One region of the Actinocatenispora sera genome, then DNA from elsewhere that is predicted to be linked to it. Evidence: predicted binding sites of a transcription regulator. Region 1 holds the regulator's gene; the other holds the start of a gene.

Region 1 (7,636 bases):
GCCCATCCACCGGTGGTTCAGCTCCGTCATGTACGGCACGTCGACCAGCAGCACCGACAGCTCGGCGAGCGGGTTGACCTGCATCTGGTCCAGGGTGTAGCGGGCGACGTCGAGCACCGCGTCGGTGTCGACCTCGACCCCGGACTCGTTACTGATCTCGATGGACACGGGTCCTCTTCTACTGGTCTCGGTCAGCGCCGGCGCCGGGCCGGGCGGTCGTCGTCCTCGCCGTGCTCGGCGTCCCACTTGTCGTACGCGTCGACGATCTGGCTGACCAGCTTGTGCCGCACCACGTCCGCCGAACCCAGCGTCGAGAAGTGCACGTCGTCGAGGTCGCCCAGGATGTCGCGCACCACCCGCAGCCCGCTGCGAGTGCCACCGGGCAGGTCGACCTGGGTCACGTCACCGGTCACCACGACCTTCGACCCGAACCCGAGCCGGGTGAGGAACATCTTCATCTGCTCGGGAGTCGTGTTCTGCGCCTCGTCGAGCACGATAAAAGCATCATTAAGGGTCCTACCCCGCATATACGCCAGCGGCGCCACCTCGATGGTGCCGTTGGTGGTCAGGCGCGGGATCGAGTCGGGGTCGACCATGTCGTGCAGCGCGTCGTACAGCGGGCGCAGGTACGGGTCGATCTTGTCGTACAGGGTGCCGGGCAGGAAGCCGAGCCGCTCGCCGGCCTCGACCGCCGGTCGGGTCAGGATGATCCGGTTGACCTGCTTGGCCTGCAGCGCCTGCACCGCCTTCGCCATCGCCAGGTAGGTCTTGCCGGTACCGGCGGGGCCGATGCCGAACACGATCGTGTGGTTGTCGATGGCGTCCACGTAGCGCTTCTGGCCCAGCGTCTTGGGCCGGATCGTCCGACCGCGCCGGGACAGGATGTTGAGGGTCAGCACCTCCGCCGGCCGCTCCTCGGTGCCCTGTTCGAGCATGCCGACGGTGCGCCGGACCGCGTCTTCGGTCAGCGTTTCGCCTTTCTCGATGAGCTCCAGCAGCTCGGCGAAGAGCCGCTCGGCGAGGGCGTTGTCGGCCGGCTCGCCGGTGAGGGTGATCTCGTTGCCCCGGACGTGCACGTCGCTCTTGAGCGAGCGCTCCACCAGCTTGAGCAGCTCGTCACGGGCACCGAGCAGGCTCACCATGGTGTGCGGGTCGGGGACCGTGATCTTGGTCGTTACCCGGGCGTGCCGCAGGTCGGCTGCGCTACTGGTCATGGGTTGGCCGCTGCGGGCCATGCCTCCAGACGTCTCGGGTGGCTACTGGTCACCATGGTATCCGCCGGGGCGCCCGGACCGCGTCGCGTTTCCGGCGGGCTTTGCCCGCATGTCTCCCTGATTGCCGGAAAGGTCCGGCCAACCTGGCCGGTTTCTCCCGCACGACGAGCGATCGTCAAGCCCCCGCCCGGGCGAGGCCGGTTCCCGGTGCCGGTCAGGGGCGGCTGGCCCAGACGCCGTCGAAGGTCTGCTGCTCGCGGGTGAACCGGTACGTCGCCCAGTGCAGCCGCACGATCCGGCCCTGCTCGTCCCGGGTCAGCCGCAGCGGCTCGCCGATCTCACGGCCCGACACCGAGCGCAGCAGGTCGGGCCCCTCGATCCCGAACACCGCCGGCGGTACGCCGGGCGCGTCGTCCGCGCCGCTGGCCTCCAGGTGCCCGTCGCGCCAGCGGAACACGTACTCGAAGCCCTCGCCCCACCAGTGGCCGAGCAGGCCGGCCCACTCGTCCGGCACCGGGGTACCGATGCGCCACGGCTGGATGTCGGCCGGGTCGCGCTCGACCGCGGCGTCCAGCAGCGTGGTGGACAGCCCGAGCGCGCGGTCGCCGTTGCCGGCGGACAGCAGTACGGCGGCGGCGAACGCGCCGGGCACGTCGTCGTCGGTGCCGGACACCCGGCCGTACGTCTCGGCGAGGAAGCCGGGCATGGCGCCGCCGTGGCCGACATCGGTACCGCGGTCGCGGCCGGGCCGGACGATCAGGCCGAGGCCCCAGCCGGCGGTCCAGACCTGCTCGTCGCGCAGCACGGTCGGGTGCCGCATCTCGACCAGGGTGTCGGCGCTGAGCACCTTGCCGTCCGGGTCGATCGCGGTCGGGTCGGCGAGGAACGCGCCCCACCGGGCCAGCTGCGCCGCGGTACCCCACAGTTGCGCGGCGGGCGCGACACCGCCGAGGTCGGTGCGCGGTTCCGGGCGGGCGTGGTCGGACCAGGCGTCGACCAGGTAGCCGGTGGCGGCGTTGGGGCCGGGCTGCAGGGTCAGCGGCAGGTCGAGCGGGGTCAGGATGCGGTCGGCGAGCACCTCGGCCCAGCTGCCGCCGCGCTTGGCCGCGGCGAGGTGGCCGAGCAGCGCGAACGCCAGGTTGGAGTAGTGGAACCGGCGGCCGGGCGGCAGGATCCGTTCGGCCTGTTCCAGCCCGGCGAGCGTCTCGGCCAGGCTGGGGACGGCGAGGGTGTCCCAGATGTCGCCGTACGGCTCGCGTTGCAGGCCGGCGGTGTGGCTGAGCAGCCGGCGGATGGTCAGGTCGCCGTGTGCCGGGACGGACAGGTGTGCCGATACCGGGTCGTCGAGGTCGAGCAGGCCGTCGTCGCGGCACTGCAGTACCAGTACCGCGGTGAAGGTCTTGGTGATCGAGCCGATCCGGAACTGGGTGTCCGCGTCGAGCGTGGCGCCGCCGCCCGCCTCGCCCACCTCGAAAGTCCACAGTGGACGGTCGGCGCGGTGCAGCGCGACCTGTACCGCGGGCACCCGCGCGGTGCGCTGGGCGCGCCGCACCGTCCGCTCGTAGTACCGGGCCACCTCGGCCGGCGTCGCCCGCTGATCGGTTGCGCTCACGCTGTTGCTCCATCTCGACAAGGGGTCCGGCACGACCGGCAGCACCGCCCGTACCCGTGGTGCTCGGGGCCGACCGCGCGGCCCGGTCGTCCTGCGGCGGCCGGTGCCCGCTAGCCGGGCGGCCAGGTCATGGTGCGGCCGCCGAGGACGTGGCAGTGCACGTGCGGCACGGTCTGGTTGGCGTCCGGCCCGGTGTTGAACACCAGCCGGTAGCCGGACTCGGCCACGCCGGCCGCCTGCGCCACCCGGTGCGCGGTCGCGACGATCTCACCCACCAGCGTGGGGTCGGCCGCGGCGGCCGCGGCGGCGTCCGGATGGTGGTCTCGGGTGATCACCAGGACGTGCGTCGGCGCCTGCGGCTCGATGTCGGCGAACGCCAGCGTGCGCCCGGCATCGTCCACGACCTTCGCCGGGATCTCCCCCGCCACGATCTTGCAGAACAGGCAGTCGGTCACGCCTGCATCCTAGGCCGCGGCCGGCGCCGGGTCCCGCACCAGGTCAGCGGGTCCGGTGCCAGGGCACCGGGCGCCACGTCGCCGGGCCCAGGGGTCAGTGCCAGCGGCCGGTGGCGGCGGAGAGAACGGCCAGGGCGGCGACGCCGGCGGTGGAGGTACGCAGCACCTCGGGGCCGAGGCGGACCGGGGTGGCACCGGCGGTTTCGAAGGCGGTGAGTTCCTCCGGGGCGACGCCGCCCTCCGGCCCGACCACCAGCAGTACGGTGCCGGTCGACGGCACCGGAGCGGTGGCGAGCGGCGTGTCCGCGTCCTCGTGCAGCACGTACGCCGAGGCCCCGGCGAGGCGCGCGGCGAGCGCCGCGGTACCGACGGGGTCGGCGACGGTGGGCAGGAACGCGCGGCGGGACTGCTTGGCCGCCTCCCGGGCGGTGATCCGCCAGCGGGCCAGCGAGCGCGCACCGCGGTCACCCTGCCAGCGCACCACCGACCGGGCCGCCTGCCAGGGCACGATCTCGTCCACGCCGACCTCGGTCATCGTCTGGACGGCGAGCTCGCCCCGGTCGCCCTTGGCGAGCGCCTGCGCCACGACCAGCCGCGGTTCGCGGGCCGGTAGCCGCCGGTAGCGGGTGACCTCGACATCGAGGACACCCCTGGCGACGGCGGTCACGACGCAGTCGGCGACCGTGCCGGCGCCGTCCCCGAGCAGCAGCGTCTCGCCGGCCCGCAGCCGTACCACGTCGGCGGCGTGGTGGCCCTCGGCACCGTCCAGCCGGTACCGGCCGGATTCGGGCACCGCCGGCACGAGGAACAGTGCGTCGGTCACCGCAGCCGCCGGCGGCGCACCGCGCGGATCGAACTCGACGCGGCCGCGCCGACCCGCGTGGGGATCGGGTTCGGCACGGCGGTCAGGCGTGCCCGTTGAACGCGTCGCGCATCCGGGAGAAGAAACCGCCGCCGGGCCGGGCCGGCTCGATGGTCTCCTCGCCGCGCAGCTTGGACAGCTCCTTGAGCAGCTTCTCCTGCTCGGCGTCGAGCCGGGTCGGCGTCTTGACGTCCAGGTGGACGAACAGGTCGCCGCGGCCGCCGCCGCGCAGCCGGGGTACGCCCTTGTTCTTGATCTTGATGGTGGCGCCGGGCTGAGTGCCGGGCTTGACCTCGACGTTCTCCTCGCCGTCCAGCGACTTGAGCGTCATCTGGGTGCCCAGCGCCGCCGCGGTCATCGGCAGCACGACGCGGCAGTGCAGGTCCTCGCCCTTGCGGCTGAACACGTCGTGGGCGCGCTCGTGGATCTCCACGTACAGGTCACCGGGCGGGCCGCCGCCGGGGCCGACCTCGCCCTGGCCGGCGAGCCGGATGCGCATCCCGTCCTCGATCCCGGCCGGGATCTTGACCGTGACGGTGCGGCGGGTCTGCACCCGGCCGTCGCCGCCGCAGGTGGGGCACGGGTTCGGAATGACGGTGCCGAAGCCCTGGCAGTTGCCGCACGGACGGGTGGTCATCACCTGGCCGAGGAAGGTGCGCTGCACGCTCTGCACCTCACCGGAGCCGCCGCACATGTCGCAGGTGGCCGGGTGGGTGCCGGGTGCGGTGCCCTCACCGTGACAGGTCTCGCAGACCGCGGCGGTGTCCACGGTCAGCGGCGCCTCGATGCCGAACGCGGTCTCCTCCAGATCCAGGTCGAGCCGGATCAGCGCGTCGGAGCCGGGCCGGGTACGCGGCCGGGGGCCGCGGCTCGCACCGCCGGCGGCACCGCCGAAGAACGCGTCCATGATGTCCTGGAAGCCGACGAACGGTCCGCCCGGACCGCCAGGGCCGGGCCCCCCACCGCCGGGGGCGAGGGGGTCGGCGCCCATGTCGACCATCTGCCGCTTCTGCGGGTCGGACAGCACCTCGTAGGCGGCGTTGATCTCCTTGAACCGGTCCTGCGCGTCCGGCTCGGAGTTGATGTCCGGGTGGTACTGGCGCGCAAGCTTCCGGTACGCCCGCTTGATCTCGTCCGGCGTGGCCTCGCGGCCCACGCCGAGGATCGCGTAGTAGTCCTTGGCCACTGCGGTGTCCTGTGTCCTTCGTGTCGTAACGGTAGGCCGGCCCGGTGGGGTTCCGGCGGCCCGGTTTCGCGCCAGCGGTTCGCCGACTAATTCTGCGCCAGCAGTTCGCCGACGTAGCGTGCCACGGCGCGCACGGCCGCGATCGTGCCGGGGTAGTCCATCCTGGTCGGGCCGAGCACGCCGAGGCCGCCGACGACGACGGCGCCCGGGCCGTAGCCGGTGCTGACCACCGAGGTCGTGCGCAGCCCCTCGAACTCGTTCTCGTCGCCGATGCGGATGCGCAGCGTGGTCGGCGATTCCACCTCGCCGATCAGCTTGAGCAGCACGACCTCCTCCTCCAGCGCCTCCAGCACGCCGCCGAACGAGCCGGGGAAGTCCAGCGCGGTGCCGCGGGCGAGGTTGGCGGTGCCGGCGAGCGAGATGCGCTCCTCCCGGCGCTCGATCAGCGTGTCCAGCAGCACGTTGGACAGGGTGGCCATCGCCGACCGCATCGGCTGCGGCGTCTCGTCCACCAGCGTCTCGATCAGCACCGGGCTGTCGGAGAGCAGGCAGCCGGCCAGCTTGTCGTTGATCTTGGAGCGGAGGTCGAGCACGTCTTCCTCGTCGAGCGGGACGGGCATGTCGACCAGCCGCTGCTCGACCCGGCCGGTGTTGGTGATCATCACGAGCATCAACCGGGTCGGGGTGAGCATCACCAGCTCCAGGTGCCGCACCGTGCTGCGGGCCAGGCTCGGGTACTGCACGACCGCGACCTGCCGGGTCAGCTGGGCGAGCAGCCGCACCGTGCGGTGCACGATGTCGTCCAGGTCGACCGCACCGGACAGCAGCCGCTGGATCGCCCGCCGCTCGGCCGGCGACAGCGGCTTGACCGTCGACAGCCGGTCGACGAACAGCCGGTATCCCTTGTCGGTGGGCACCCGGCCGGCGCTGGTGTGCGGCTGGTGGATGTAGCCCTCGTCCTCCAGCGCCGCCATGTCGTTACGCACCGTAGCGGAGGAGACGCGGAGCTGGTGGCGCTCGACGAGGCTCTTGCTGCCGACCGGTTCCTGGGTGGCGATGTAGTCCTCGACGATCGCGCGCAGAACCTCCAACTTGCGCTCATCGAGACTCACACCGACCACCTCCTTCGCACCCGGCCACGTCACACTGGCACTCCTGACCACTGAGTGCCAGTCTACGACCCCGACCGCCCGACCCGCTCGTTACCGATCTTGGCGTCGCCTTCCCGCCCGGTGCGATACCACCCCACCGGGCAGTTGCGTACCGTGTTCGCATGACCGGACCGTCTCCCGCCCCGCCCGGCTACGACAGCACCGAAGAGCGCAACTGGGCGGTCCTGACCCACGCCCTCGCCGCCGTCGGCATCTTCTTCGGCGGCCTGCTGGGTTGGGTGGCACCCCTGGTCACGCTGCTCAGCAAGGGCGACACATCGCCGAAACTGCGCGCGCACGCCGTCTCCGCCCTCAACTTCAACCTCACCTGGGCGATCATCGATCTGGTCGCGGTGATCCTCGCCGGGTGCGCCGGATTCGTCCACCTGTGGCCGCTGCCCTGGCTGCTGCGGCTTATCCCGGTGGTGCCGTTCGTGTTCAACATCATCGCCCTGGTCAAGGCCAACAACGGCGAGTGCTACCGCCACCCCCTCTCCTACCCGCTGGTCAAGTAGGCCGCGCCTGTCTGCCCGCCCGGCGAGCGAGACCGGCGGCACGACGCCGGTCGTACCCGGACCGGTGACGCGCCGCCGGCCTGACGCGCGATGCCGCGGGCGACGGGTCCGGCCGGCGAGCGTCAGTCGGGGAGGAGGTCGCGGACCACGGCGTCGGCGAGGAGGCGGCCGTCGAGGGTGAGTACGGCGCGGCCGGCGGCGAGGTCGGCGGTGGCGAGCAGGCCGTCGGCGGCCGCGCGGTGCGCGGCGGCAACCGCCGGCTCGGGCAGTACGGACAGGTCCAGGCCGGTGCGCAGCCGGGTGGCGAGCAGCACGTCCTCGGTGTGCCGTTCGGCGGCGGTGAGGATCTCCCGGCCCGCGCCCGGGGAGAGCCCGGCGGCCAGCCGCTGCGCGTACCGGCTGGGGTGCTTGACGTTCCACCAGCGGACCCCGCCGACGTGGCTGTGCGCGCCGGGGCCGAGGCCCCACCAGTCGCCGCCGGTCCAGTACAGCAGGTTGTGCCGGCAGCGGGCCGCGTCGTCGGCCGCCCAGTTCGACACCTCGTACCAGGTCAGCCCGGCGGCGGTGAGCCGCTTCTCGGCGGCGAGGTAGCGGTCGGCGGCCACGTCGTCGGACGGGGTCGGCAGCTCGCCGCGGGCGAT
Region 2 (7,636 bases), 5.9 Mb from region 1:
ACGACTTCGCCGGGATGTGCGCGAACATCGGCTTCTCGCTCACCCTGTACTCGGGGCAGATGTGCACGACGCCGCAGAACATCTACCTGCCGGCCGGCGGCATCGACACCGAATCGGGGCACAAGAGCTTCGACGAGGTCGCCGACGGCATTGCCGCCGCGGTGCGCAAGCTGACCGACGACGACGCCCGCGGCGTGGAGCTGACCGGCGCCATCGTCAACGACGGGGTACGCGACCGGGTGTCGGCCGCCGCGCACGTCGGCGAGGCGGTGCTGGACTCGCGTACCGTCGCACATCCGGCGCACGCCGACGCGGTCGTGCGCACACCGCTGATCCGCCGGCTGTCGGTCGGCGACGACACCGCGTACGGCAGGGAATGGTTCGGCCCGATCAGCTTCCTGATCGCGACCGACGGGACGACCGCGTCGCTGGCCGCATTCGAGCGCACCGTCGCCGAACGCGGCGCGCTGACCGCGTCGGTCTACTCCACCGACGAGGCGGTGCTGGCCGCCGCCGAGCGGGTCGCCGTCACCGTCGGTGTGCACCTGTCGGAGAACCTGACCGGCGGGGTGTACGTCAACCAGTCCGCGGCCTTCAGCGACTTCCACGCCACCGGCGCGAATCCGGCCGCGAACGCCTGCCTCACCGACGATGCGTACGTCGCCGGCCGGTTCCGGATCGTCCAGTCCCGCCGGCATTCCTGAGTTTCCGCGTTCGGACCTCGTCTCGGTGGAACCCGCTGGCCTGGGGTTTTACCAAGAGCTCATACCACACGAAAGCGAAGAGGCTGTGCAGGGTGGTCCTGCTCGTGTAGCGTTTCGCATCGGCCGTCAGTCTCCGGTCGGGGTTGTGTCGCGTGCACGCTTCCCGCAGGATGTGAGGGTCCCGGAGCCGCAACCGCGGTCCGGCGCAGGTTGAGGTAAGGGAAGTGCACCGTGGCACAGGGCACCGTCAAGTGGTTCAACTCGGAGAAGGGCTACGGCTTCATCGCCGTGGATGGTGGGCAGGACGTGTTCGTCCACTTCTCGGCCATCCAGATGGACGGCTACAAGTCTCTGGACGACGGTCAGCGTGTCGAGTTCGACATCGCCCAGGGGCAGAAGGGTCCGCAAGCGGAGAACGTGCGTCTCGCCGCCGGCTGACCCGAGGATTCATCCACTCGTCCCTGGAAGGCGTCGGCAGCCCGCCGGCGCCTTCCGGTCTGTACGACCCGATCGCGTGCCCTACCGCGATCGGCCGCCCGGCACGCCCCGTGCCGAGGTGGGATCGGCCTGACAGCGCCGTTCCAGCCGTTCGGACCGGTCAGCCGAGGCCGGTGACCGCCTGGATGCCGAGGCTCGTCGCCGCCACCAGCACCCACAGGATCCCGCCCAGTAGCAAGGGTTTCGGCCCGGCCCGGCGGAAGTCCGCCACCCCGATCCCGGTACCGACGCCGGCCAGCGCGACCGCCACCAGGAACGTGGCCAGCACCCCCAGCGCGTGGTGCGCACCCGCCGGTACCAGGCCGATCGTGTTGGCCGCGGCCGCGACCAGGAACAACCACAGGAACACCGGCACCAGCCGCACCAGCCTGGCCCGCGCCGGTTTCCGCGCCGCCCCGCCTCGCGGTCCGTCGTGGCTCGGTGCGGGATGGCTCGGTGCCGAACTGTCCGCCGACACGGGGGTTGCGGTCGAGCGGCGGCGCCAGAGCGCGGAAATCCCGATCACCACCGGCACGATCATCAACGACCGCACCAGCTTCACCACCACCGCGTGGTCGCCGGCGGCCTGGCTGAACGTGTACCCGGCGGCCACCACGCTGGACGTGTCGTTGACCGCGGTGCCCGCCCACAACCCGAAACCCTGATCGCTGAGCCCGAGCAGATGGCCCAACGGTGGGAACAGCAGCGCCGCGGCCACGTTGAACACGAAGATCGTGGACACCGCGTACGCGGTCGTCGCCTCGGTCGCCGCGATCACCGGGCTCACCGCGCCGATCGCCGACGCGCCGCAGATCCCCGTACCGGAGCCGATCAGCGCGCGCAGCTCGTTCGGTACCCGCAGCGCGCGACCGAACAACCAGGCGCCGAGCAGGCACACGGTCAGCGTGCCGAGCATGACTGGCAACGATGTCAGTCCCACCTTCGCCACCGCGCCGAGCGACAGTCCCAGTCCGAACACCACCACCGCGGCCTGCAGGATCCGCTTGCCGGCGAACGCGGCCCCGGGGCGCACCCGCGACCACCAGCCGCGGTGGCCGCCGAGCACCCGTACCGCGGCGCCGAGCAGGATCGCCAGCACCGGCGCACCGACCACCGGGACGGCGGTACCGGCGGCGGTGGCGACGACCGCGACGGCGAGGGTGAGCAGCAGCCCGGGGCCGAGCCGGCGTACCGGTCCGGTGCCGGTCGATGCCGGGGCACCGGCGGTCTGGGTGATCACCCGATCAGCTTCGGGCCGATCGGTCCGTCCAGCCAGAGGCAGATCCGAGATGGCCACATAGGGTGTCCCTATGAGTCAGGAGTTGGGCCCCGGTGACCTCGCCAGCCTGCGACTGTTCGCCGACACGGTGCGGTTGGGCAGCCTGTCCGCGGCGGCCCGCGCGCAGCGCATCACGCAGCCGTCCGCGAGCGAGGCGCTGCGCCGGCTGGAACGCCGCCTCGGCATCGAACTGGTCGTCCGCACCCCGCGCGGCTCCCGCCCCACCCCGGACGGTGCCCGCCTCGCCGAACACGCCGAACGGGTCCTCGCCGAGCTGGACGGGTTCCTCGCCGAAGCGCGCTCGCTGCGCGCCGCCGGCCGCCGGCACGTCCGGATCGCCGCCAGCTACACCAACGCCGAGTACCTGCTGCCGCCGGTGATCGCCCGGTACCGCGCGGTGCGGCCGGAGGTGGTCGTCAGCCTCGCCGTCGCCAACTCGGCCGCGGTGATCGGCCGGGTCACCGAACGCACCGCCGACCTCGGCTTCGTCGAGGACCCGGAGCCGCATCCCGACCTCGCCACCCGTACGGTCGCGACCGACGAGCTGGTGGTCGTGGTCGCGCCCGGCCACCCGTGGACCCGCGCCCGCGCGCCGCTGCCGGCCGCCGAGCTGACCGGTACGCCGCTGCTGCTGCGCGAGCCCGACTCCGGTACCCGCGCCACGTACGAGCGCGCCGCGCGCCGCGCCGGCCGTACCGTCGCGACGCCGCTCGGCGTGATGACCTCCACCGAGGCGCTGAAGACCGCGGTACGGGCCGGGTTGGGCGCCACGCTGGTCAGCCGGCTCGCGGTGGCCGCCGAACTCGTCGCGGGCGAGCTGGTCGAGGTACCGGTCGCCGGGCTGGACCTGCGCCGCGAGCTGCGGGCGGTGTGGCGGCCGGCGCACGCACACGACCTCACCGCCGAGTTCCTCGCCACCCTCCGCTCCTGACCGCGGACGGCACCGGACCGCGGCGGCCGGCGCCGGCCGGGAGGTCCCCGCGGTCGCTCGGGCGGTCCAGTGGATGGGCCGGTCGGCGGACCCGGCGGATGGATCGATCCTGTTACCGTCCCGGCGTCCACTTGCGTCGACGAGAGGTGTCCGGTGACCGATTCCGATCCCGACCCGACCGGGCCGGCCGACCCCACCACACCGCCCCCCGTGCGGCCGAGCGCGGCCGACGGGTCGACGACCGGCGACCAGCCGGCGCAGGGTGCCCGGTCGACGACCGGCGACCAGCCCGCGGATGACCGGGCGGCGGGCGACTCGGCGCGGCCGGGGTCCGCGGCGACACCGGTCAGCGCGTACGCGAGCGGGTGGGGGCCGGGGGCCGCCGACGAGATCCCGGCCAACCCACCCCGGCAGACCCCGCCCGGGCCGGATGCCCCGCCGCCGGGTGGACGCGAGCTGCCGCCCGGTGGGTACCGGCCGCCCGGCGGGTACGGCCCGCCGCCCGGCGGCTACCCGCGGGGTGGGTACGGTCCGCCGCCGCGCGGCGGCTACCAGGCCGGATGCTGATCACCGCGATGATCGTCGGGGCGTACAGCAGCATGATCGGCATGCTCCTCGAGATCCCGGTGCTCGTGACCACGCCGGCGCTGTTCGACCCGGACGCGCCGATGAACGGCACGTTCGTGCACCTCGCGCCCGCGCTGGTCGCCGTCCTGTCGGTGGTCATGATGGTCGCGACGGCGCCGGCGGTGGTCGCGCAGTGCGCCGGGGCGCTCGGTACCTACACCGGGTTGCGGGCCAAGGAGGCGGACGCACCGACCAGCGCGGAGCTGCTCGCGGCGGCGGAGTGACAGGGACCTCGTACCGTGCGGTTCGCTTGCACTCGCCCGGGGAGAGTGCTAAACCTTGAGCTGGCACTCGCTGTAGGGGAGTGCCAATGGTCGGGCGGTGAGGCCGGCGGACCGAGGCACACCAGCTGGGTGTCGCGGTTTACCTGGTCGTCCGTCGCGGGCATCGACCGGCCGAGCGTGTACTTACCGCGTGCCAGCCCCACCAGGGCCGGCACATAGGTGTCTGACACACCGGAGGACAACGCCCAAATGGCAAAGATGATCGCGTTCGACGAGGAGGCGCGCCGCGGCCTCGAGCGTGGCATGAACAGCCTCGCCGACGCCGTGAAGGTGACGCTCGGCCCGAAGGGCCGCAACGTCGTTCTGGAGAAGAAGTGGGGCGCCCCCACCATCACCAACGACGGTGTCTCGATCGCCAAGGAGATCGAGCTCGAGGACCCCTGGGAGAAGATCGGGGCCGAGCTCGTCAAGGAGGTCGCGAAGAAGACCGACGACGTTGCCGGTGACGGCACGACGACGGCCACCGTGCTGGCCCAGGCGCTGGTCCGGGAGGGCCTGCGCAATGTGGCCGCGGGCGCGAACCCGATCGCCCTCAAGCGGGGCATCGAGGCCGCCGTGGCCAGCGTGACCGAGCAGCTGGCCCAGCTGTCCAAGGACATCGAGACCAAGGAGCAGATCGCCGCGACCGCGTCGATCTCCGCCGGGGACTCGTCCGTCGGCGAGATCATCGCCGAGGCGATGGACAAGGTCGGCAAGGAAGGCGTCATCACCGTCGAGGAGAGCAACACCTTCGGGCTCGAGCTCGAGCTCACCGAGGGCATGCGCTTCGACAAGGGTTACATCTCGGCCTACTTCGCCACCGACACCGAGCGGATGGAGGCCAGCTTCGACGACCCGTACCTGCTGATCGTCAACTCCAAGATCTCGGCGGTCAAGGACCTGCTGCCGGTGCTGGAGAAGGTCATGCAGTCGGGCAAGCCGCTGGTGATCATCGCCGAGGACCTCGAGGGTGAGGCGCTGGCGACCCTGATCGTCAACAAGGTGCGTGGCACCTTCAAGTCCGCCGCCGTCAAGGCGCCGGGCTTCGGCGACCGCCGCAAGGCGATGCTGGACGACATGGCCATCCTGACCGGCGGCCAGGTCGTCAGCGAGGACATCGGCCTCAAGCTGGAGAACGTCGGCCTGGAGCTGCTGGGCAAGGCCCGCAAGGTCGTCATCACCAAGGACGAGACCACCATCGTCGACGGTGCCGGCGAGGCGGACCGGATCCAGGGCCGGGTCAACCAGATCCGCAACGAGATCGAGGCGTCCGACTCCGACTACGACCGCGAGAAGCTGCAGGAGCGGCTGGCCAAGCTGGCCGGCGGCGTTGCGGTGATCAAGGTCGGCGCGGCCACCGAGGTCGAGCTGAAGGAGCGCAAGCACCGCGTCGAGGACGCCGTGCGCAACGCGAAGGCGGCCGTCGAGGAGGGCATCCTCCCCGGTGGTGGCGTCGCGCTGGTCCAGGCCGGCACCAAGGCCTTCGACAAGCTCGACCTGAACGCCGACGAGTCGACCGGCGCCGCGATCGTGCGGTCCGCGCTGGACGCCCCGCTCAAGCAGATCGCCGTGAACGCCGGCCTCGAGGGCGGCGTCGTGGCGGAGAAGGTCCGCAACCTGGAGGCGGGCCACGGCCTGAACGCGGGCAACGGCGAGTACGTCAACATGCTCGACGCCGGCATCCTGGACCCGACCAAGGTGACGCGTTCCGCGCTGCAGAACGCCGCCTCGATCGCGGCCCTGTTCCTCACCACCGAGGCCGTGGTGGCGGACAAGCCGGAGAAGAACGCGGCCCCGGCCGCGCCGGACGCCGGCGGCATGGACTTCTGAGCCACGCCAGCAGGTAACCGAAAACAGCACCAGACGAGGGGCGGATCCCGGTGGGGTCCGCCCCTTCGTCGTGCCCGCCCCGGCGCCCGAATACGGACCGATCAGGACCGCGTACCGGTTCTTTCCCGGTCGCCGCCGCCCGGCACGAACGGGGCCTGCGCACCGGTTCTCCTGCTTCCCTGAGGACACGCTCGCGGTCATGCGACGCGTGGTGCGCCGACGGGACACCCGTCACCTGTGCACGCCTGCGGGGAGAGGAAAGCCGATGTACACCGACGACAGGACCGGTCCTGAGATGTCGACCCGAGCGCGGTCCGCCGAACGTGAGCGCGGGCAGCGGCCGGGCCGGGACAGTTCGGTCCGGGCGACCCGGAGCACGATCAACGGGCCGCTCGTGACCGGCGACCACAACAAGGTGACCGTCAAGACGGTCAAGCGTCGCAGGGCCGCCCTCACCGTGGCGATGATCCTCGCGGTGGCCGGGGTCGGTACGGGCGGCTGGAAGGTGTACGACGCGGCGGCCGGCTCGTCCGGGTACTCGCTGGTGGGCACGTGGGCCGCGTCGGATGGCAGCGGTACCAAGGCGATGGACGCGAACGGCCGGTGCACCGGGTTCTACTACGCCAACGGGGTGCCGCTGGACATCGGCGGACCGATGTACTGCTCGTTGTCGGAGCACGGCGACTCGTACCTGCTCACGGTGACCCAGCAACCCAACGAGAGCAGCTACCGGGTCGAGTTCACCTCGGCCGACCACGCGGTGGTGTCCGCGGGTGGCCGGCGGCTCTACGAACTCGACCGGGCGTCCTGACCGTCCGGCGGTCAGTGCAGGACGGCGGGGCCGTGGCGCAGCCACCAGCGGGCCGTGCGGCGTACCGAGGGTTCGGTCGCGGGATCGTCTGCCCAGCGCCGGAGCAGCGGGTGGCCGGTCATGCCGGCGGCGTAGATCACGGGGCCGGTCGGGCGAGGGGGCCGGCCGGCCCCGGCCGCGAGGTCGGGGCCGATCGCCTCGGCCGGCACGCCGGCGTGCGGCAGGGCGCCGAGTGCGGCGGCCCGCAGGTCCGTCCGCTCGGACCGCAGCCAGCGGCGCAGCGCCGGTACCTGGGGCGGACCGACGACGTAGCGCAGCAGTCCGGCGGCGCCGCGCCGGGTCGCGGCGTCCGGATCGGTGCCGACCACGCCGGTCGCGACCTCGGCGACGGCCGCCCGGTACGGCGAGGCGAGCAGCAGCAGCGCGGCGTGGTGGCGGCGCTCGGTGTACCGGCTGGCGACCGCTTCGGCGACGAGCCGGCAGAGCATCGGGTCGAACTCCAGGCCGGTACGGGCGTGGGCGACGAGGGCGAACCGGTCGGCGGCCGGCGGTGGCCGTCGCCGCACCGGGGCGGGCGGCGGGCAGCGCGGCGCGGGCATCGGCGCCCGCCCGGCGAGCACCGTGACGGCCGGATCGTGCTCGTCCAGCCGGTGCAGGATCCGGCCCATCGCCGCGGTGTGGCGGGCCGGAAGGGTGCCGACGTTGGCCATGTTG

The links. The regulator HrcA, encoded in region 1, represses chaperone genes, less so after heat shock. The targets are predictions, from matches to a motif close to GGTTNGCACNCTCNNNNNGAGNGTGCNAACC.
Region 2: groL (chaperonin GroEL) is a predicted target of HrcA. The motif match lies at 4,301-4,331, and genes of this name have one in related genera.

The regions. Positions count from the first base shown of each region.
Region 1 is NZ_AP023354.1:6,409,997-6,417,632, forward strand. It holds gene ybeY (rRNA maturation RNase YbeY) at 1-168, opposite strand, end outside; gene Asera_RS30160 (PhoH family protein) at 192-1,214, opposite strand; gene Asera_RS30165 (serine hydrolase domain-containing protein) at 1,429-2,826, opposite strand; gene Asera_RS30170 (histidine triad nucleotide-binding protein) at 2,937-3,281, opposite strand; gene Asera_RS30175 (16S rRNA (uracil(1498)-N(3))-methyltransferase) at 3,376-4,104, opposite strand; gene dnaJ (molecular chaperone DnaJ) at 4,187-5,329, opposite strand; gene hrcA (heat-inducible transcriptional repressor HrcA) at 5,416-6,441, opposite strand; gene Asera_RS30190 (DUF4870 domain-containing protein) at 6,603-6,995, shown strand; gene hemW (radical SAM family heme chaperone HemW) at 7,118-7,636, opposite strand, start outside.
Region 2 is NZ_AP023354.1:466,869-474,504, reverse strand. It holds gene paaN (phenylacetic acid degradation protein PaaN) at 1-704, shown strand, start outside; gene Asera_RS02175 (cold-shock protein) at 936-1,142, shown strand; gene Asera_RS02170 (YeiH family protein) at 1,303-2,421, opposite strand; gene Asera_RS33490 (LysR family transcriptional regulator) at 2,492-3,391, shown strand; gene Asera_RS02160 (hypothetical protein) at 3,545-3,958, shown strand; gene Asera_RS02155 (hypothetical protein) at 3,952-4,242, shown strand; gene groL (chaperonin GroEL) at 4,492-6,111, shown strand; gene Asera_RS02145 (hypothetical protein) at 6,407-6,922, shown strand; gene Asera_RS02140 (hypothetical protein) at 6,934-7,636, opposite strand, start outside.